Regions from separate parts of the Arthrobacter sp. B0427-1-12 genome, predicted to be linked through region 1. Evidence: predicted binding sites of a transcription regulator. Region 1 holds the regulator's gene; the other holds the start of a gene.
The links. Region 1 encodes LexA, which represses DNA repair genes until DNA is damaged. Its sites were predicted from a motif close to TCGAACANNTGTTCGA; they were not measured.
Positions count from the first base shown of each region.

Region 2: ruvA (Holliday junction branch migration protein RuvA) is a predicted target of LexA. The motif match lies at 5,968-5,983, and genes of this name have one in related genera.

Region 1 covers NZ_JBNHIC010000007.1:74,593-84,977, forward strand. Annotated here, with positions in the region: gene AC5RWU_RS07160 (class I SAM-dependent methyltransferase) at 1-187, opposite strand, end outside; gene hflX (GTPase HflX) at 350-1,984, shown strand; gene AC5RWU_RS07170 (ATP-dependent DNA helicase) at 1,977-4,031, shown strand; gene lexA (transcriptional repressor LexA) at 4,063-4,806, opposite strand; gene AC5RWU_RS07180 (LysM peptidoglycan-binding domain-containing protein) at 5,070-5,471, shown strand; gene AC5RWU_RS07185 (histidinol-phosphate transaminase) at 5,566-6,660, shown strand; gene hisB (imidazoleglycerol-phosphate dehydratase HisB) at 6,746-7,363, shown strand; gene hisH (imidazole glycerol phosphate synthase subunit HisH) at 7,360-8,001, shown strand; gene AC5RWU_RS07200 (hypothetical protein) at 8,009-8,173, shown strand; gene priA (bifunctional 1-(5-phosphoribosyl)-5-((5-phosphoribosylamino)methylideneamino)imidazole-4-carboxamide isomerase/phosphoribosylanthranilate isomerase PriA) at 8,290-9,042, shown strand; gene AC5RWU_RS07210 (SseB family protein) at 9,046-9,909, shown strand; gene AC5RWU_RS07215 (DUF1844 domain-containing protein) at 9,978-10,385, opposite strand, start outside.
Region 2 covers NZ_JBNHIC010000041.1:12,151-22,535, reverse strand. Annotated here, with positions in the region: gene AC5RWU_RS18725 (RelA/SpoT family protein) at 1-272, opposite strand, end outside; gene secF (protein translocase subunit SecF) at 702-1,715, opposite strand; gene secD (protein translocase subunit SecD) at 1,712-3,472, opposite strand; gene yajC (preprotein translocase subunit YajC) at 3,567-3,947, opposite strand; gene ruvB (Holliday junction branch migration DNA helicase RuvB) at 4,184-5,266, opposite strand; gene ruvA (Holliday junction branch migration protein RuvA) at 5,268-5,897, opposite strand; gene ruvC (crossover junction endodeoxyribonuclease RuvC) at 6,060-6,647, opposite strand; gene AC5RWU_RS18690 (YebC/PmpR family DNA-binding transcriptional regulator) at 6,656-7,411, opposite strand; gene pdxT (pyridoxal 5'-phosphate synthase glutaminase subunit PdxT) at 7,415-8,125, opposite strand; gene asnB (asparagine synthase (glutamine-hydrolyzing)) at 8,262-10,385, shown strand, end outside.

The DNA.
Region 1 (10,385 bases):
GGTTTCCGGTCGGGGAGGGCGGAGGCACGTCCGCCAGCAAAACGGCGGTGCCTTTGTCCACGCCGTCCGGGCTGAAGATGCCGGAGGAAGTCTGCAGGTTCCGGGTCTCACCCGCCAGCACAACCTGGAGCGGCCGGCGGGTTCCGGGACCGGTCGGCTGTGCGCTGAAGTAGTGATCGGAGGCCATGATTGCTCAGGATAATGCGCCCCGGCGGGGAAGGAAATTTATGCTTGCCTAACAAATTTACGCCCCTGATAATCGCAGGCGCTGTCGCGCCGGCTGTGGATTTCCCGGGGAAATGTCCGCGGCGGGGTCTACCATTGATATACACACTTTCCAAAGGAGAGCATGACAACCAACAACTCCAGCGCCAATTCTCCGGATCGCAAGGATTCCGAAGCGGAGCTGAGCCGGGACGAGATCCAGGCAGTCATCAACCGCATTCTTTCCCATGACGCCGCGTCCGCCGCCAAGGGGGCAGCAGCGCGGCGGATTCCAGAGGGGCCCGCCCGCAGGCAGCCGGAGTCGGCTGCTGACCAGGACGCCGGTGCCGGGCAGCGCGTCCGGGCCCAGGCCATTTCCGACCTGGCGGAGGAGCACTCGGAATACGACGGGGACCAGCAGGATCTCGCCGAACGGCGCGCCTTGCGCCGCGTGGCGGGGCTGTCCACGGAACTCGAAGACGTCACCGAGGTCGAATACCGTCAGCTGCGCCTGGAACGGGTCGTCCTGGCCGGGCTCTGGACCGAGGGAACAGCGGCGGACGCGGAAAACTCACTGAAGGAACTGGCTGCGCTGGCCGAAACCGCGGGCTCCGAGGTGCTGGACGGGCTCGTCCAGCGCAGGCTCAAGCCGGACCCGGGTACATTCCTGGGCTCCGGAAAGGCGGAGGAACTCAGGGAAATCGTCATGGCCACCGGTGCGGACACGGTGATCGTGGACAGCGAGCTGTCCCCGTCGCAGCGGCGCGGACTGGAAGACATTGTCAAGGTCAAGGTCATCGACCGGACAGCCCTCATCCTGGATATCTTCGCCCAGCATGCGAAGTCCCGCGAAGGCAAGGCCCAGGTGGAGCTCGCCCAGCTCGAATACCTGCTCCCGCGCCTGCGCGGCTGGGGCGAGTCCATGTCCCGCCAGGCCGGCGGCCGCGTCGGCATCGCCGGCGGCGGCATCGGCTCACGCGGTCCCGGCGAGACGAAGATCGAGCTGGACCGCCGCCGCATCCGTACCCGGATGGCCAAGCTGCGCCGGGAAATCGCGGGCATGAAGCCCGCGCGTGAGACCAAGCGGGCCAACCGGCGTCGTAATGCTGTTCCGTCCGTAGCCATTGCCGGCTACACCAACGCGGGCAAGTCCTCGCTGCTGAACCGGCTGACCGATGCGGGCGTGCTGGTCGAGAACGCGTTGTTCGCCACCCTGGATCCCACCGTGCGCCGGGCCGAAACCCCTGACGGCATCGGCTACACCTTGGCGGATACCGTGGGATTCGTGCGTTCCCTGCCCACCCAGCTGGTGGAGGCGTTCCGGTCGACCTTGGAGGAAGTTGCAGACGCGGATCTGATCCTGCATGTGGTCGATGTCTCGCACCCCGATCCGGAGGGCCAGATCGCCGCGGTCCGGGAAGTCTTCGCCGAAGTGGATGCGCGCAACATTCCGGAGATCATTGTGCTGAACAAGGCGGACGCGGCTGATCCGTTCGTGGTTGAACGGCTGCGCCAACGGGAGCCGCGGCACGTGGTGGTCTCGGCCAGGACCGGCCAGGGTATTCCGGAACTGCTGGAAGCGATCAGCGACGGCATCCCGCGGCCCAGCGTCAAGCTCCAGCTGCTGATTCCCTACCACCGCGGGGACGTCCTTAGCCGGCTGCACGATGAGGACGCCGAGATCCTGTCCCTGGACCATGTGGAGGAGGGCACCGAGGTCCAGGTCCTGGTCCGCGAGGGCCTGGCCGCCGAACTGGAACCGTTTGTCCGGCATGGCTGAGGGCTCCCGCGGCGCCCTGGAACTGCTGGATGTGGCCGTGGCGGCCATGGGCGGGCAGAACCGGGCCGGACAGCATGAAATGGCCCGCCAGGTGGCTGAAGCGATCGAGACCGGAAACCATCTGCTGGTCCAGGCCGGCACCGGAACCGGCAAATCGCTGGCCTACCTTATTCCGCTGATCCGCCATGCGCTGGACAGTGACAAGCCTGCGATCGTCTCCACTGCGACGCTGGCGCTGCAGGCGCAGATCGTTGGCCGGGACCTGCCTCGGCTGCTGGATGCGGTCCAGCCGAAGCTGCCCCGTCCGGTGGACGTGGCCCTGCTGAAAGGCCGGGGCAACTATGTCTGCAAACACAAACTGCAGGGTGGCTTTCCGGACGAGGACGCGCCCGCAGCGCTGTTCACGCTGGGTGAGGACGCCGCAGCCTCCCATCCCGCCCCGGAGGCGGGGCCGGGCGGCACAGGAAGCGGCGGGCGCACCGGTGGGCCGGCGACCGCCCTGGGCCGGGACATCGTCCGGCTCCGCGAATGGGCCGAGGAGACGGAGACCGGCGACCGTGACGATCTGACGCCGGGGGTCAGCGACCGCGCCTGGCGGCAGGTGTCGGTCACCGCGATGGAGTGCCTCGGCGCGCAGAAATGTCCGCTCGCCGAGGAATGCTTCAGTGAGCGGGCACGCGCGGCGGCGGCGGAGGCCGACGTCGTAATCACCAACCATGCGATGCTGGCCATCAGCGCGTTCGAGGGCCTTGCCGTCCTGCCGGACTATGACGTGGTCGTCATCGACGAGGCCCATGAACTCCAGGACCGCGTCACCGGCGCGGTCTCCGGCCAGCTGTCCGCAGCGATGGTAACCGCGGCGGCGTCCGCGGTGCGCAAGCATACCGGCGTCAGCGGCGAGGCCCTCACCGCCGCCGCCGGGCATCTGGAAGCGGTGCTCGACGGCGTCCCCTCCGGCCTGGTGCCGTCCGGACTCAGCGAAGCGCAGGAACTGGCGGTGGTCCAGGTGCGCGAAGCCTGCCGGGCCGCGCTCTCCGATTCGAAGCCGGACAGCACCGCGGCCGCCGACGGGGGCCGGCAGCTGGCGCGTTCCCGGCTGACGGTCATCCTGGAACTGTGCGAACGGATGATCGACGCTGCCCGCGCCGGCGAGGTCCTGTGGATCTCCCGCGCCGCCGCCTTTTCTCCGCAGGGCGGCTACGCCGCTGAAGACGAGACGCAGCCGGCCACGATCAACATTGCACCCTTGTCCGTGGCAGGCCGGCTGCGGGAAGGCCTCTTCGACGGCCATACGGTCATTCTTACCTCGGCCACCCTGGCCATCGGCTCGGCGTTCGAACCGGTGGCCGGATCGCTGGGCCTGCTCGGAGAAGGAGCGCCCAGCTGGTCGGGAACCGACGTCGGCAGTCCCTTCGACTATCCGAAGCAGGGCGTGCTCTATGTAGCCAAGGACCTGCCCAAGCCCGGGCGCGGCGTTTCGGAACAGCAGCTCGACGAACTGGAGGCCTTGCTGCGGGCGTCCAACGGCGGTGCCCTGGGACTGTTTTCCTCCCGGCGCGCAGCCGAGGAGGCGGCCGATGCCATGCGACTGCGCCTGGACCTGGACATCCTCTGCCAGGGCGAGTCGTCCATGTCAGCGCTGGTGAAGCAGTTCGCCGCGGAGCCGGATACCTGCCTGTTCGGCACAATGTCCCTGTGGCAGGGCGTGGACGTGCCGGGGCCGTCGTGCCGGCTGGTCATCATCGACCGCATTCCGTTTCCCCGGCCGGACGACCCGCTGATGACGGCCCGCACCCGGGCGGTGGCCCAGGCCGGCGGCAATGGCTTCATGAGCGTTTCGGCGACCCATGCGGCTGTGCGGCTGGCACAGGGGGCGGGGCGTCTGATCCGGGCCGCCGGCGACCGGGGCGTGGTGGCAGTACTGGACTCCCGGCTGGCTACGGCCCGTTACGGCGGATTCCTCCGGAGTGCGCTGCCGCCGTTCTGGGGCACCACGGACCGGGCGACGGTCCTTGCGGTGCTGCAGCGGCTGGCCGGGACAGCATGAGGCCTGCCACCGTCAGCGGCAGGCCACCAGGTCAGAGCGACCGCAGCACCGACACGACTTTGCCCATGATCGTGGCGTGGTCCCCAAGGATCGGCTCGTAGCGGGTGTTCTGCGGCAGCAGCCAGGTATGGCCGTCGCGCTGCCGGAAGGTCTTCACCGTCGCTTCGTCATCGAGCAGCGCGGCCACGATTTCGCCGTTCAGGGCGCTCTGCTGGCGGCGGACGACCACCCAATCGCCGTCGCAGATGGCAGCATCGATCATCGAATCGCCGGACACCCGGAGCATGAAGAGCTCCCCGTGGCCCACCAACTGCCGGGGCAAAGGTACGACGTCCTCCACCGACTGGTCGGCCAGGATAGGGCCGCCGGCGGCAATGCGGCCCACCAGTGGGACCATGGCCGTATCCGCCGCACTGGCCAGGTCAGCCACCGGGGTTCCCTTGGTGCTCCGCAGCACGCCGGGTTCATCAACGCCGGCGATCTCCACCTTGCCCTGGTCCAGCGTGAGCGGAATCAGGATCTCCATGGCGCGCGGCCGTTTGGGATCCCGCCGGATGTAGCCGAGTTTCTCCAGTTGGATCAGCTGGTGGGTGACGCTGGACAGGCTGGCCAGCCCAACCGTATCCCCGATCTCGCGCATGGACGGCGGATAGCCGTTTGCGCTGATCGAACGCTGGATGGTCTCCAGGATCTTCTTCTGCCGGGGCGTCAGCCCTTTTGACTGCCGCCGTGTACGCCGGGCCTTGCCGCCGGATTCGGTCTGGGGTGCCGGCACGTTCTCCTGCGCGGTACTGCCTTCCATGGCCGTACTTCCTTCCTTATTTCGTCAGTGGCGGCTGGTGCTGTGTGCGTGCGGCCTCCTCTTGCTTTAACGCTAGGTGAGGCACGGCACTATTTCAAACATTTGTTCGACTGTGTCTCGACATGTGTCGTTGGTTAGTGCTAAAACTGCTCTTGTGCCGGAATCGAACAGGGATTCGATGCGGCACGTGGAGGGTTTCGAAGGATCGAACCGTTCGAGCCAGAAAGGTAACCGCTATGACCGCCCAGATTGCACTGCACTTTCCGCCTGGCACCACCGGCCCTGCGAAGGGCTTCGGGGCCCTGCTCCCGGCCGTCCGGCCGGCTGCTGCCCGGTTCCGGTTGACGCGCCGCGGCAGGCTGGTGTTGGTGGGGCTTCCGCTGATGCTGCTGGCGGTGGCTCTGTTGACCCTTGCCGGCTCCGTCACGGCCCCGGCCACGGCATCGGGTGATCCGCTTGTCGCTGCGGAGCCGGAGGTTGTCACCGTCGGCCCTGGTGAATCTTTGTGGTCGCTCGCCGTTGAGCTTGCTCCCGGACAGGACCCGCGCGAGGTGGTGGCAGAGATTATCCAACTTAACAATCTGGACACCCCGCTGGTCCACTCCGGACGGCAACTGTTCGTCCCGGCATCCCGCTAAGCGTTCGGATTGCACGGTCCAGCCAGGATGGCGCTGTCTGTGGCGCCCGCCACAGGATTCCGTCTCGCACGCTGAATCGTCTTAAACTAGGCCAGTGACTGAACAGCTTGAGGCCCTGAACCACCTTCCCCTCCGTGATGACCTGCGCGGCAAGCATCCCTACGGGGCGCCTCAGCTGGACGTGCCGATCCTGCTGAATGTCAACGAAAACACCCATGGTGTACCCGCCGAGGTGCACCGGGCCATTGTTGAGGCAGTAGGCCAGGCCGTGGCTGGCCTCAACCGTTATCCGGACCGTGAATTTACGGTACTGCGCCAGCTGCTGGCGCAGTACCTGGGACATGGACTGACCGCGGACAACGTCTGGGCGGCCAACGGTTCCAACGAAGTGCTGCAGCAGATCCTGCAGGCCTTCGGTGGCCCCGGCCGCACCGCGATAGGCTTCCCGCCCACCTATTCCATGTATCCGCTGCTGGCCAGCGGCACCGGTACTGCGTATGTCACCGGAACCCGGGATGCCGGCTTCGGACTGGACGCGGCGTCGGCGGCGGAGCAGGTGGCCGCCTCCGGCGCGAATATCGTGTTCCTGTGCTCACCGAACAACCCCACCGGCACGGCGCTGGGGCTCGACGTCGTGGAAGCGGTGTACGAGGCAGGCCGGGCCAGCAATGCGATCGTGATCGTCGATGAGGCCTACGCTGAGTTCTCCCACGCCGGCACACCCAGTGCCCTGACGCTCCTGCCAGGGCGGGAGCGGCTGATCGTCTCGCGGACCATGAGCAAGGCGTTTGCGCTGGCCGGTGCGCGGCTGGGCTATCTCGCCGCGGCGCCCCAGGTTGCCGACGCCCTGCGCCTGGTGCGGCTGCCGTACCACCTTTCCGCCATCACCCAGGCCACGGCGACGGCGGCGCTGAAGCATTCATCGGCGCTGCTGGCCAATGTGGAGGACATCAAGACCCAGCGGGACCGGATCGTCCGCGAGCTGAAGCGGATGGGGCTGACGCCCGCTGACTCGGACTCGAACTTCGTCTTTTTCGGCGGGCTCCGGAACCCGCAGGCGGTCTGGGAGGGACTGCTGGAAGCCGGCGTCCTGATCCGCGACGTCGGCATTCCGGGCCACCTGCGGGTGACGGCGGGAACGGAAGCGGAGACTACGGCGTTCCTCGAGCGGCTCGAGCAGCTCATCTGATTTTCATTATTCTCCTAGACTATTAAGCGCGGCAGCTGCGCCTCCCGCGGCCAGCGCACCCACCACCACTTTCCAAAGGACAGCAATGACCGTGGACATTTCCACCGGACGGACCGCCCGCCTCGAGCGCACCACCAGCGAATCATCAGTGCTCGTGGAGCTCAACCTGGACGGCACCGGCCGCTCGGACATCAGCACCTCCGTGCCCTTCTACGACCACATGCTCACGGCGCTGTCCAAGCACTCGCTGATCGACCTGACCGTCAAGGCCACCGGCGACACGCACATCGATGTCCACCACACGGTCGAGGACGTCGCCATTACCTTCGGCGAGGTGCTCAAGTCCGCGCTGGGCAGCAAGGCCGGAATCCGCCGCTTCGGTGAGGCAACGGTGCCGCTCGATGAAGCGCTGGCCAACGCCGTCGTCGATATTTCCGGGCGGCCGTACCTGGTGCACGGAGGTGAGCCGGCCGGACAGGAATACCACCTGATCGGCGGCCACTTCACGGGATCGCTGACCCGCCACGTCTTCGAGGCCATCACCCTGCACGCCCAGATCTGCCTGCACATGCGGGTGCTGTCCGGGCGGGATCCGCACCACATCGTGGAAGCGCAGTTCAAAGCCTTTGCCCGCGCACTCCGCGCAGCGGTTGAGCCGGACCCGCGGGTGGAGGGCATCCCATCCACCAAGGGCGCACTGTGAGCGTGCCGCCGCGGGTAACCGTTCTTGACTATGGTTCCGGGAACATCCGGTCCGCGGTCAGGGCGCTGGAGCACGTTGGCGCCGAAGTGACGCTGAGCGCCAAGCCGGACGATGTGCTCCATGCCGATGGTCTGGTTGTCCCCGGCGTGGGCGCCTTTGCTGCGGTCATGAACGGACTCAAGTCCGTGGATGCGCTGCGGATGATCGGCCGGCGGGTTGCCGGCGGCCGGCCGGTGCTGGGCATCTGCGTGGGCTTGCAGATCCTCTTCGAAGAGGGCGTCGAACATGGTGTCCGCACCCAGGGCATGGGGGAGTGGCCGGGCACTGTGGAAAGGCTGCCCGCCAAGGTGGTTCCCCACATGGGCTGGAACACGGTCAGGGTGCCGGAAGGCTCCAGGCTCTTCACCGGCATCGAGGACGAGCGGTTCTATTTTGTGCATTCCTACGGCGTGCAGGCATGGAATTTCGATGTGACGCAGCCGCTGATGGCGCCTCCGCTGGTCACGTGGTCCGACCACGGCGGTCCGTTCATCGCCGCCGTCGAGAACGGGCCGCTGTCCGCCACCCAGTTCCACCCGGAGAAATCCGGTGACGCAGGAGCGCAGCTCCTGAGGAACTGGACCTCGGGGCTGAAGTAGGACAAGCATGTGGAGTATTGTCTTGATGGGCGCTGCCGGGCTGCTGGCTGGCGGTGCCATTTCCTTCCGCCGGCAGAAGCTGCCCGTGTGGCTGGTAGCCAGCTTCTGGGTCCTGGCGGCCATGGCCCTCCTGGCTGCGTGGCTGCTGACGTTGGAGCCACCAGCGTCCTGACCGCGCCGGCTTCCATTGGCGCGGAGCCGTTTTCCTGACTGGAGCCCCACCGGCCGGCAGCCAGTCTGCCGGCTCTGTCGAACCCAAACCAACCGCTGAGAAAGCAGACCCCAACCATGACTTCGTTCAACGAAACGCCCATCCTGGAACTCCTCCCCGCCGTTGACGTGGCGGACGGCCAGGCGGTCCGCCTGGTACAGGGCGAGGCAGGAAGCGAAACCAGCTACGGGGATCCGCTGGACGCGGCCATGGCGTGGCAGAACGACGGCGCGGAATGGGTGCATCTGGTCGACCTGGACGCCGCCTTCGGCCGGGGCTCCAATCTGGAGCTGCTCGAACGAGTGGTCAAGCAGCTGGATATCAAGGTTGAACTGTCCGGCGGCATCCGGGATGACAGGTCGCTGGACAATGCGCTGGAACTTGGTGCCCACCGCGTCAATCTGGGAACCGCGGCCCTTGAGAACCCGGAATGGACGGCCCGCGCCATTGCCCGCTACGGCTCCGCGATCGCCGTCGGCCTCGATGTCCGCGGCACCACGCTGGCTGCCCGGGGCTGGACCAAGGAAGGCGGCGATCTCTGGGAGGTCCTCGCCCGCCTCGAGGACGCGGGCTGCTCACGGTATGTGGTCACCGATGTCACCAAGGACGGCACGCTGAGGGGCCCGAACCTCGAGCTGCTGCGCGAGGTGGCATCGCGGACCGACAAGCCGGTTGTCGCTTCCGGCGGCATTTCCAGCCTTGACGACATCGCCGCCCTGCGCGAACTGGTCCCGCAGGGCGTCGAAGGAGCGATCGTGGGCAAGGCGCTGTACGCCGGCGCCTTCACGCTGCCGCAGGCGCTGGACGTGGCCGGACGCCGGGCCGAGTAGTCCGTGACTGAACCGCAGGTGCCCAAACGGCACCTTCCCGGACATATTGCTGCGGCTCTGGCTAAGGCCGGCGGGCCGGCGGACTCCGCCGGCCGGCCCTGGGCCGGCCGGGACCTCAGCGGCGACGGGAACCCGCTGCATAATTTTGATGACGACGACGGCCTGGCCGACGCCGGCTATGCCGCCGCAGTACGCCGGCTCATCGCAGGCGACGGCACCGAGGCCGGCGTCATTCAGGCACTGGCCAGCGCCAGGGTGTTCGTGCCGATCGTCGCGGAACTGGGCGAGGAAGCGGACGGCGGCCACGGGCTCGCCGCCGACAAGCAGGCCGATATGGCGCTGGTGACGCTGAAGGCGCCGGACGGCCGCAAGGCCCTGCCGGTGTTCAGCTCGGTTCGTGCGCTCCAGGCCTGGCACCCGCAGGCACGGCCGGTGGCGGTGTATGCCGCCCGGGCGGCCCTGTCCGCGGTCGCGGAGCAGGCGGAGCTGATGGTCCTGGACCCGGGAGCGGAAATGACTTTCGTGGCGCGCCGTCCGGCCGTATGGGCGCTGGCGCAGCAGAAGGCATGGCTGCCGGCGTATGCCGATGCGGCGCTGGCCGGTATTGTGTCCTCAGCAGCGTCGGGCGAGCCTCGCATCCTGCAAATCCGGCTGGAGGCCGGCAGCGGCGTTGCTACCCGCACGGCGGCGGGCCAGGCGGTCCCCGGCGGTGGGCCGGGGCCGGAACTGCGGCTGGTTGTCCGCCTCGAACCCGGACTGGAGCAGGACGAAGTCAGGGATATCGTCGGCGCCTTGCAGCGCTCCCTGAGCACGAACCAGGATTTCGTGGAGCGGGTGGACTCTCTTGAGGTCAAGCTCACGCGCTGAGCCGCGGGCAGTCGGCCTGGACGGCACCGGGCCGCCCCGCGCTGGGCGGGACGGCCCGGTGCCGCGGGCTAGTTCACCGGGCCGGTGAATTTTTCGCCGGGGCCTTTGCCGGGTTCGTCCGGGAGGACCGAGGCCTCACGGAAGGCAAGCTGCAGTGAGCGCAGGCCGTCGCGCAACGGGCCGGCATGCTGGCTGCCGATCTCCGGTGCGGCTGCCGTGACGAACCCGGCAAGCGCCGTGATCAGCTTCCGTGCCTCGTCGAGGTCCTTGAGTTCGTCGGCGTCCTCGCCCGCGGCGAGGCCGCACTTCACCGCAGCGGCGCTCATCAGGTGGACTGCCGCCGTCGTAATCACCTCCACGGCGGGAACTTCGGCGATGTCGCGCATCTGCCGGCTGGCCTCCAGCTCCTCAGCGCTGGGCTGGTCGCCTGGGAAGGAGTGGCGGGTGCTCTCGGTGGACGGATTATTGTCTGCGGT
Region 2 (10,385 bases), on a different contig from region 1:
TCGGCGACAGCGAAGGCGCGCTGGATCAGGTCGAAATCCTCTTTGGGATTGTTCGCCCGGACGGTCCGCAGCAGCGGCTCCAGGATCGGCGAATAACCGGGCTGACCGCGTCCGGCGAGGCGGACCAGGCGTCCGAGCGTCCGTTCCCGGCGCGCGGGCGCAGCAGGGCGGGGCGGCACAGGCTTCTGGGGCACTGCGGGCTGACGCGCGGTAACGTTCCCCTGGGCCAAGTCCGAGGGCGTGGGCACCTTCTGGGCAGCAGCGCCGCCCATTCCCGGGCCGCTCCCCGTTTCCTGGTTACTGCCCGCGCCCGGCTGGCCCTTGGCCGGCGGCTTGCCGCCGCCCGGCGTAGTCGCGGGCGCGCCCCGGGTAGCGCCCTCGGCGGGCGCCGCAGCGCTGCTGCGGACGGAGACGGACGTGCGGGATCCCGGCAGGCTGCCGGACGGCTGACCTGCCTGATCCGCGGGACTCCGATTCTCTGCCACGCAAAACCCCTCACTGTCGGCCTGCCCGCTCCCGGGGCCTACACAGCCCCAGGGTTTCCCGGCGCGGCGAACTACACCAAACTTAAGTTAATCAAGTCTATGCCCACGCGGACGGTCGTCCTAAACAGCCGTACGGGCAACCCGGTGTGCCGCTCATCCGCAGCAGCCGCTCGGCCACCCCGGGCCTGGGCCCTGAGCCAGCCTGTGCGGGAACCGTTATGCCGGAACGGGCGAGCCGCCGGCTTCGGCAGCTTCGTTCCGCCGCCGCTCCATCACCCGATTGGCCTGTGCCTGCAGCGCCGGTTCCCTCATCCGCAGCGCGGCGTAGAGCGGGGCCGCGGTGTAAAGCGTGGCCAGCGTGCCCATGATGATGCCGACGAAAAGGGCCAGTGAAAGGTCCCTGAGCGTGCCGGCGCCCAGCAGCAGCGCACCGATGAACAGGATCGATGCCACCGGCAGAACCGCCACCACGGAGGTGTTGATGGAGCGGACCAGTGTCTGGTTGACCGCAAGGTTCACCTGTTCGGCGAAGGTCCGCTTCGTGGTCTTGTCGATGTCCTCGGTGTTCTCCCGGATCTTGTCGAACACCACGACGGTGTCGTAAAGGGAGTAGCTCAGGACGGTGAGGAAGCCGATGATTGCCGACGGCGTTACTTCGAAATCGCTCAGCGCATAGATGCCCGCGGTGACGAACATGACAACGAACAGGGCTGCCAGGGCCGATAGCGACATTTTCCAGGTCCGGAAATACACCGCCATCAGCACTGCCGCCAAGGCCACGAAGACGATCAGGCCTACGACTGCCTGCCGGCTGACGTCGGCACCCCAGGTCGGGCCCACAAAGTTGGACGTCACCTGCTCTTCGCTGACCCCGTAAGCACTGACCAGGGCGTCGCGGACCTGCAGCGTCTGGTCGTCGGACAGCCGCTCGGTCTGGATCCGCATGGTGCCCGGCGCAATGTTGGTAACCCGCGGGTCCGTACCCTCGACGACGCCGGCCACGGCACGTTCTCCGGCGCCGACGTCGGTGTTCTGCGTATTCGACACCGTGAACTCCGAGCCGCCCCGGAAGTCAATGCCCAGATTGAAGCCGCCCTTGACCACGGGAATCAGGATGGACAGCAGGATCGCGGCCGCGGCAATGAGGAACCACAGCTTCCGTCGTCCTACGAAGTCGTAGGAGCGTTTGCCCGTGTAGAGCTCGTTACCGAAGGTGGCAAAGCTGGTCATGAGTCGGTCTCCTTGTCCGTGCCCTTGGTACTGCCGGCCATGGTTTCCTGCTTGTTGGCGGAACCAGGCTTGGCGGCCGCGCGCTGCTTCTCGGCCAGCCGCCGTTCGGCGATGGTCTGCCGACGTTCGGCTTCGGCTACGACGCCCTTGTTCTTGCTGCGCACCGGCTGCTTCTCCCCCGGCTCGCGCAGGCGCCCGGCACCGCGGTACAGCGGCACCGCGCCCAACTGCTTCGGATCGAGTCCGGAGAACCGGTGGCCCTCCCCGAAGAACTTGGTCTTTGCCAGCAGCCGCAGCGTCGGGTGGGTGAACATGAAGACAACGATCAGGTCGGCCACGGCGGTCAGGCCAAGGGTGAAGGCGAAGCCGCGGACGTTGCCGACCGCCACGAAATAGAGGACGACGGCGGCGAGCAGGTTCACTGCCTTGGACGCCAGGACGGTGCGCTTGGCGCGCTTCCAGCCTTGCTCGACGGCGGAGACCAGGCCCCGGCCTTCGCGCAGTTCATCGCGGATGCGTTCGAAGTAGACGATGAACGAATCCGCCGTCTGGCCGATCGCCACAATCAGGCCCGCCACGCCAGCCAGCGACAGGCGGTAGTTCTCCGTCCAGCCCAGGATCGCAATGGCCAGGTAGGTCAGCACACCGGCGACCACCAGGGACGCGATCGTGACCAGGCCCAGCATGCGGTACTGGAAGAGCGAGTAGACGGCCACCAGCACCAGGCCGATGAGCCCGGCCAGCATTCCCATCCTCAGCTGGTCCGCACCCAGGGTGGCCGAGATCTGCTGTTCACTCTGGATCTCGAAGCTGATCGGCAGGGCACCGTATTTGAGCTGTTCGGACAGGGCACGGGCCGATTCTTCGGTGAAGTTGCCCGTGATCTGGGGCTTGCCGTCGGGGATCACCGCGTTGGTCGTCGGAGCGGAGATGACATTGCCGTCCAGTACGATCGCGAACTGGTTCTGGGCACCGGTCATGCTGAACAGCCGCTCGGTGACCTGGCGGAACGTCGCGGTTCCCTCGCTGTTGAACTCGATGTTGACAGCCCACTGGTTCAGTGTCTGTCCCTGTGCGCCCTGGGTGAGGCCGAAGTCGGCGTCGGCGATATCCGTGCCCGGCACCTCGACCGGGCCGAGGATGTACTTTCCTGCGGTGTCCGGCTCACAGGCCACCATCGGCAGGTTCGGATCAGCCGTTTCACGCGAGGCAACCGTTGCCGGGTCGAGGCAGTTCAGGGACTCGAACTCCCGGAAAAGCTCCGGCGTCACCCAGTTGAGGTCGCTGGCATTGGTCGGTTCCGCCGTCGGCGTCGGAAGCTGGTCCTCGGGCGCCGGCTCGACGGCTGCCGCGCCCTGGCCCGGGCCGCCCAGCAGCACAGGGCGGAATTCCATCTGCGCCGATGCCTGGATCAGTTCGCGTGTCTCTGTGTCTGGAATGCCCGGCAGGCTCACGACCACATTCCGTCCGGACTGGGTGCTGATTTCGGCTTCGGCGACACCGGAGCCATCGACGCGCTGGCGGATGATCTCCACCGCCTGGTTCAGCTGCTCCGGGGTGATCTCGGAACCGCCGCCTTGCACCTGCGGTGCCAGGATCATCTGGGTTCCGCCCTCGAGGTCGAGGGCCAGTTTTGGAGCCCAGCTGGCGTTGCTCCACATCGTGCCGCCGCCCAGCAGCAGTGCACAGCCCGCGATAATGACGCCCAGCCAGATCAGCGTCCGCCTGGCAATAGTGGCCGGTCCGGTTCGTGCCATCGTAGGTTTTCCTTCGTCAGCGATCAGGTGCGGCGGCCTGGCCGCACACAGGTGGGCCAGGCACCGGAATCCGGCCCTGGCCCACCATCAGCGATTAGTTGTCCTTGTTCTTGTTCTCGTCATTAAGACGGGCTTTGGTTTCATCCGGTGTCTCCGGCGCAGACCGAGGCTTTTCTTCCTCCGCCGTCAGGGAGGAGGCATCATCCGGCACGACCGGAGTGTCCGGGGCGGAGATAACCTTGGTCAGCGCCTGGAGGTGGACCGTTGCGGTATTGCCGGGAGAAATCTCCAGGACGGCTTTGTTCTCTTCCTGGTCCACGGACAGCACGGTACCGAAGAGGCCGAACTGTGTCATGACCTCGGTTCCGGGCACCATCTGGGACCGCTGCTGCTGCAGCTGGGACTGGACCTTCTTCTGCTTGCGGAACATCATGAAAAGGAAAAGACCCAGGGCCACCGGCAGCAGCAAGGTCATGAAATCGAAGCCAGGGGCTGCCTGGTCGGAGGTCTGGGCGGCCAAGACATTTACGAACACAGAGAGTTCCGTTCCTAACATTGGGCATACGGTGCGGTCACGGGTTGTGCGGATTTCCGGCCAGGAACGCGGAGGCGGCCCCGAAGGAAGACCCCCAGGCCGCCCGGCGGCCGCACCGGGTGTCAATCCATTCTATGCCCTAACCCTGAGCGAACGGTGAGAACGCCGGTCCGGCCTCAGTTCTGCCACTCCGGCACGTCCTCTTCCGAATCCACGGTAAAGAGTGCCTCGGGGATGGCTCCGGCCACCCCCGCCGGCATCTCGATGCCCAAATGCTGCCAGGCCGCCGGTGTGGCAATCCGCCCCCGCGGTGTCCGGCCGAGCAGGCCTTCCCGCACCAGGTACGGTTCTGCGACGGTCTCCACGGTTTCCGGTTCCTCCCCGACCGCGATCGCCAGCGTCGACAGGCCGACGGGTCCGCCGTTGAACTTCGTCACCAGCGCGTTCAGCACCGACCGGTCCAGACGGTCCAGCCCCTTGGCATCCACTTCATACATATCCAGAGCGGCGGATGCGGCACGGGCATCGATCTGCTCCAGGCCGTGGACCAGTGCCCAGTCCCGGACCCGCCGCAGCAGCCGGTTGGCAATGCGCGGCGTCCCGCGCGAACGCCCGGCAACTTCTGTGAAGGCAGCCGAATTGACCTTCAGGTCCATCAGCATCGCCGAGCGGCGCAGGACCAATTCCAGTTCCGGCGTCGAATAGAACTCGAGGTGGCCCGTGAACCCGAACCTGTCGCGAAGCGGGCCGGGAAGCAAACCGGCCCGGGTGGTCGCCCCGACCAGCGTGAACGGCGGCAGGTCCAGCGGGATGGCCGTGGCGCCGGGTCCCTTCCCGACGACAATGTCCACCCGGAAATCCTCCATCGCCATATAGAGCATTTCCTCCGCCGGCCGGGACATCCGGTGGATTTCGTCGAGGAAGAGGACCTCTCCTTCGGTCAGCGAGGAAAGGATGGCAGCCAGGTCCCCGGCATGCTGGATCGCCGGGCCCGAGCTGATGCGCAAGGGCGCGTTCATCTCCGCCGCGATGATCATGGCCAGGGTCGTCTTGCCCAACCCCGGCGGGCCGGAGAGCAGCACATGGTCCGCGCTGCGGCCGCGCATCCGCGAGGCCTCCAGCACCAGCGACAGCTGCTGGCGAACCCGCTGCTGGCCCACGAAGTCATCCAGGTTCCGGGGTCTCAGGGCCGCTTCGAGGGCACGTTCCTCCGAGTCGCCCGCCGGCGAGACCAGGCCCTCACCGGGTGCGTCCGCCATGCTAGCTCACCCTTGCCTTGGCGCTGCTGCGGGCTCCGTCCTGGCCCAGGCGGCGCAGCGTCAGCTTCAGGATCTGGCCGACGTCGCCGGTTGCGGCGGTTTCGGGGTCCTCCGCGGTGGCGGCATCGATGGCAGCAGCTGCGTCCTTCTCCGACCAGCCCAGTCCCATCATCGCCTCCAGTACCTGCGGTTCCCAGGCCCGGGCCGGGGCCGCAGTCGTCGGGCCGCCGGTGGGAACCAGCTTGTCCGTCAGTTCGAGGACGATGCGCCGGGCACCCTTGGGCCCGATGCCCGGAACCTTGCTGAAGGCCTTGTCATCGCCGGAGGATGCGGCCACGCGGATGGCCTCCGGCGTGTGCACCGCCAGCACGGCCAGCGCCAGGCGCGGCCCGACGCCGCTGACTCCCAGCAGGACCTCGAAAACCTCCCGCTGTTCGGCATCAGCAAAGCCGAACAACGTCATGGAGTCCTCCCGCACGATCATCGAGGTGGCCACTTCCGCTTCCTGGCCGACGCGAAGTGCGGACAGTGTCTGCGGCGTCGCCTGGATCTGCATTCCGAATCCATTGACGTCGATGACGGCGGAATGCAGCCCTACATGCGTGACGGTACCGCGCAGCGAGCTGATCATGGCTTGGTTCTCCCGGTTGGACGTGGCTGTTCAGGTTCGATATTCGGGTTCGGTATTCGAGTCCAGTGCTCCGAACATATCTACGAACAGGGTACGCTCTTCGCCTGCCTTCATGGCGGCGCCACACCGCGAACCCGGCAGCGGCCGGCCGTACAGCCTGATTCAGCGGCCTGCTCTGCGGGCCTTGGCTTCGGCTTCGGCCCACCGGCGCTGCGCCGCGGTCAGGGCACCGCCCCCGTTCCCTGCGCTCCCGTTCCCGGCGGCACCCGCGGTTCCGCGGCGCCAGGCGTGGGTGATCGCCAATGCCAGGGCATCCGCGGCGTCCGCCGGCCGGGGCGCATCCTCCAGGCGCAGGATCTTGGTGACCATCTTGGTCACGGCGCCCTTGTCCGCCTGTCCGTTGCCGGTCACTGCCGCCTTGACTTCGGTCGGAGTGTGCAGGGCCACCGGTATGCCGCGTCGTGCAGCGGCCGCGATCACGACGCCGGAGGCCTGGGCGGTGCCCATGACGGTGCTGACATTCAGCTGGCTGAAGACACGCTCGACGGCGAGCACATCCGGATGGTGGGCATCAAGCCACTCATCGATGGAGCGGGATATGACCAGCAGGCGCTGGTCCAGCTCCACCTGGGCACCGGTCCCGACCACACCTACGGCCACCAGCGAGGCGGAGCGGTTCGCGGCGACATCGACCACGGCCAGGCCGCACCTGGTCAGCCCCGGATCGACGCCCAGCACACGCAGCGTCACCGGCGGCGTCAGTCCTGCTCGAGGACGGCCATGACCTCGTCGGAGATGTCCGCGTTGGAGTAGACGTTCTGCACGTCGTCCAGGTCCTCCAGTGCGTCCACCAGCTTCATGAACTTACGGGCGTTGTCGGCTTCCAGTTCGACCTGCATGGACGGCAGGAACTGGGCCTCGTCCGTCTCGTATTCGATGCCGGCTTCATTGAGGGCGTCGCGGATGGCCTGCAGGTCGGTCGGTTCGGAGACGACCTGCCAGTTGTCGCCTTCGTCCTTGACCTCTTCGGCGCCGGCGTCCAGGACGGCCATCAGCACGTCGTCCTCCGACAGTCCGTTCTTGGCGAGTTCAACCACGCCCTTGCGGGTGAACAGGTAGTTGACCGAGCCCTGGTCCGCCATGCTGCCGCCGTTGCGGGTCACCGCGACGCGGACCTCGGAGGCGGCGCGGTTGCGGTTGTCGGTGAGGCATTCGATCAGCAGGGCCGAGCCCTGCGGACCGCGGGCTTCGTAGAAGATCTCCTGGTAGTCGACCGCCTCGCCGGTCAGGCCGGCGCCGCGCTTGATGGCGCGGTCGATGTTGTCATTGGGAACGGAGGTCTTCTTGGCCTTGGACACGGCCAACTCCAGCGCAGGGTTGCCGGACAGGTCCGGTCCTCCCCCGCGGGCGGCGACTTCAATGTTCTTGATCAGCTTGGCAAACGACTTCGCACGGCGCGCATCGATGACGGCCTTCTTATGCTTGGTAGTAGCCCACTTGGAGTGCCCTGCCATGCTTTACGCTTCTCCTCTGATCATCCGGATAAACAGTTCGTGAATGCGGCGTTCTCCGGTTACTTCCGGATGGAACGATGTTGCCAGCAGATTCTTCGAACGTACTGCCACAATTCTAGCGGTCCCGTGCAACGTGTCCGGGTGGGCGGCTTCAGCGGCGTCGACCTGCGCCAGGACCTCCACAGTCTCCCCCACCCGTTCAACCCACGGCGCGCGGATGAAAACCGCATGCACCGGCGGAACCTGCGTGCCACCGTCGTACCGGGGCAGTTTCTCCAGTCCGCGGAAGGCGAGATCCGTTTCAAAGGATTCCCGCTGGCGGCCGAAAGCGTTGCGGCGGACCGTCATATCCAGCCCGCCGAAGGTCTGCTGCGGCTGGCCGCTGCGGTCCAGTGCCGGGTCGGCGATCTCATCGGCCAGCAGGATCATGCCGGCGCAGGAGCCGTAGACGGGCAGGCCGGCGGCGATCCTGTCGCGCAACGGCTCGGCGATGCCGAAGATGCGGGCCAGCTTGTCGATGGTGGTGGATTCACCGCCGGGGATGACCAGCCCGTCGATGGCGGCAAGTTCCGCCGGGCGGCGCACGACGACGGCATCCGCGCCGCTGGCTTCGATCGCCCGGGCGTGCTCGCGCACGTCACCCTGGAGAGCGAGAACACCGACGCGGGTGCGGCGGGCTGCCCCAGCGGGAACGGGGACGGCCGATGGGGTCAAGGTGGGAGAAGTCACCAAAATATTGTAGTTGGTGCACGGTTTCCGCTGGCACACGCCACCGGCGGCGTCCCCGGCACTGTCACCGCAACCAAGTAGCATTGACGAGGATCAGTTCAGCAACAGATGAGGATGCACTATGTGCGGTATCGCCGGTTACTACGGATTCGGGGAAGACCAAACGCTCCTAAAGGCCATGAATGAGTGCATGCAGCACCGCGGGCCGGACGGCGAGGGGTACTTCTCCGAAGGAGAGGTAGGACTGGCCCACCGCCGGCTGTCCATCATTGACGTCGCCCACGGCCAGGAGCCGATGATCAGCGCCGACGGGCAGACCATCCTGGTCTACAACGGCGAGGTCTACAACTACTTGGACCTGCGGGCCGAACTGGAGGCCCTGGGCCGCACCTTCCGCACTGTCTCGGACACCGAGGTGGTCCTGCAGTCCTATGAGGAATGGGGCGACGCGGCCTTCGACCGGTTCAATGGCATGTTCGGCTTCGCCATCTACGACAGGAAGAACAACCGGGTGGTGCTGGCCCGCGACCACTTCGGCATCAAGCCGCTGTACTACACCAACGCCGGCACGGCCGCGGAACCGAAGATCCTTTTCGCCTCGGAGATCCGCCCGCTGCTGGCATCGGAGAAGTTCGAGCGCAAGGTCAATGAGCGGATCCTTTACCGCTACCTGCAGTTCCGCATCCACGACGAGGAAGCGGAGACCTTCTTCGACGGGATCTACAAGCTGATGCCGGGCGAGAAGATGGTGATCGACGGTGCCACCGGCGCCTTCGAGATCAGCCCCTACACCCGGCTGAAGGAGGAACTGGAGGAACTGGCCACGGTCGAGACTCCGTACAGCCAGCAGGTCATTGACGAATACCGCCGCCGCTTCACCGAGGGCGTCCGGCTGCGGCTGCAGTCCGAGGTCCCCGTCGGCACCGCCCTGTCCGGCGGCCTGGACTCCTCCGCGGTGGTTGTGACCATCAACAAGCTGATGCAGGAGAAGGCCGCCGCCACCGATTCCCTCGGTGCCACCCAGCAGACCTTCAGCGCGGTGTTCCCGAACTCCATCAATGATGAGGAGAAGTACGCGGACGCAGTGCTGGAGGTTTGCAAGGGCAATGTCACCAGCCACAAGATCAAGCCCAAGGCGCATGAGTTCGCCGAGGACCTGGAAGACTTCGTCCGCACCCAGGAGGAGCCCATCATCTCCTCCGGCCCATATGCCCAGTACCGGGTGATGAAGGAAGCCTCACAGCATGTCACCGTCCTGCTGGACGGGCAGGGCGCCGATGAGATGATGGCAGGCTACATCCCCTACTACTTCGCCTATCTGCGGCAGCTGAAGGTGCGCGGCCAGTACACCAAGCTGGCCAAGGAGGTCACCTCTGCGCTGGACATCTTCTACCGCCTGGGCCGTTTCCGGCTGCAGGGGATGCTGTCCCTCAAGAAGGATGTGTCCGCCTCCAGCCTGCTGCGCAAGGACTTCACCGCCAAGTACAAGGGCGAGAAGTTCGGCAACATCCCGGACAACCTCAAGCTGCGCCTGATCGATGACCTGTTCCACAAGTCCCTGCCGGCGGTGCTGCGCTACGAGGACAAGAACACCATGCGCTGGTCCCTAGAGGGCCGCGTGCCGTTCCTGGACAAGGAAGTGGTCAAATACCTGTTCAGCCTCTCCGATGAGTCCATCATCAAGGGCGGCTGGAACAAGCGGATCCTGCGCGACGCCACCCGCGGCCTGCTGCCGGAGATGATCAGTAACCGCCGGAACAAGATCGGCTTCACCACTCCCGAGGCCGAATGGTTCAAGCTGATGAAGGAGAAGATCTACGAGGTCTTCCTCTCCTCCTCCTTCGAGTACCGGCCGTACTGGGACCAGGACGCCGTGCTCTACGCCTTCGAGGAATACCTGCAGGACAAGAACAGCGCCAACACCATGGTCTTCTGGCGCCTGCTCAACACCGAACTGTGGCTGCGCGAGTTCTTCGACGAGCCGGAGGTCAGGGCAGGCATCGAGGGCAAGAGCGACTACGTCCCCAACGCGGGCAAGAACCTTGACATCGAGGTGAAGAACGGCGCCGGTGCTGCCGCCGGCAGCGGCGCGGGCACCGGGTCGGCCACCTACCGCCGCTATCCGATCCGCACCGATGTTTTCTACCGCGAGACGGACTTCGATCCGACTGTGATGGGCTATGTCAAGCGTTTCTACGATGGCCTGCCCACCGCCGGCGGCGACCACGCCGAAGCCGCCGCCGAC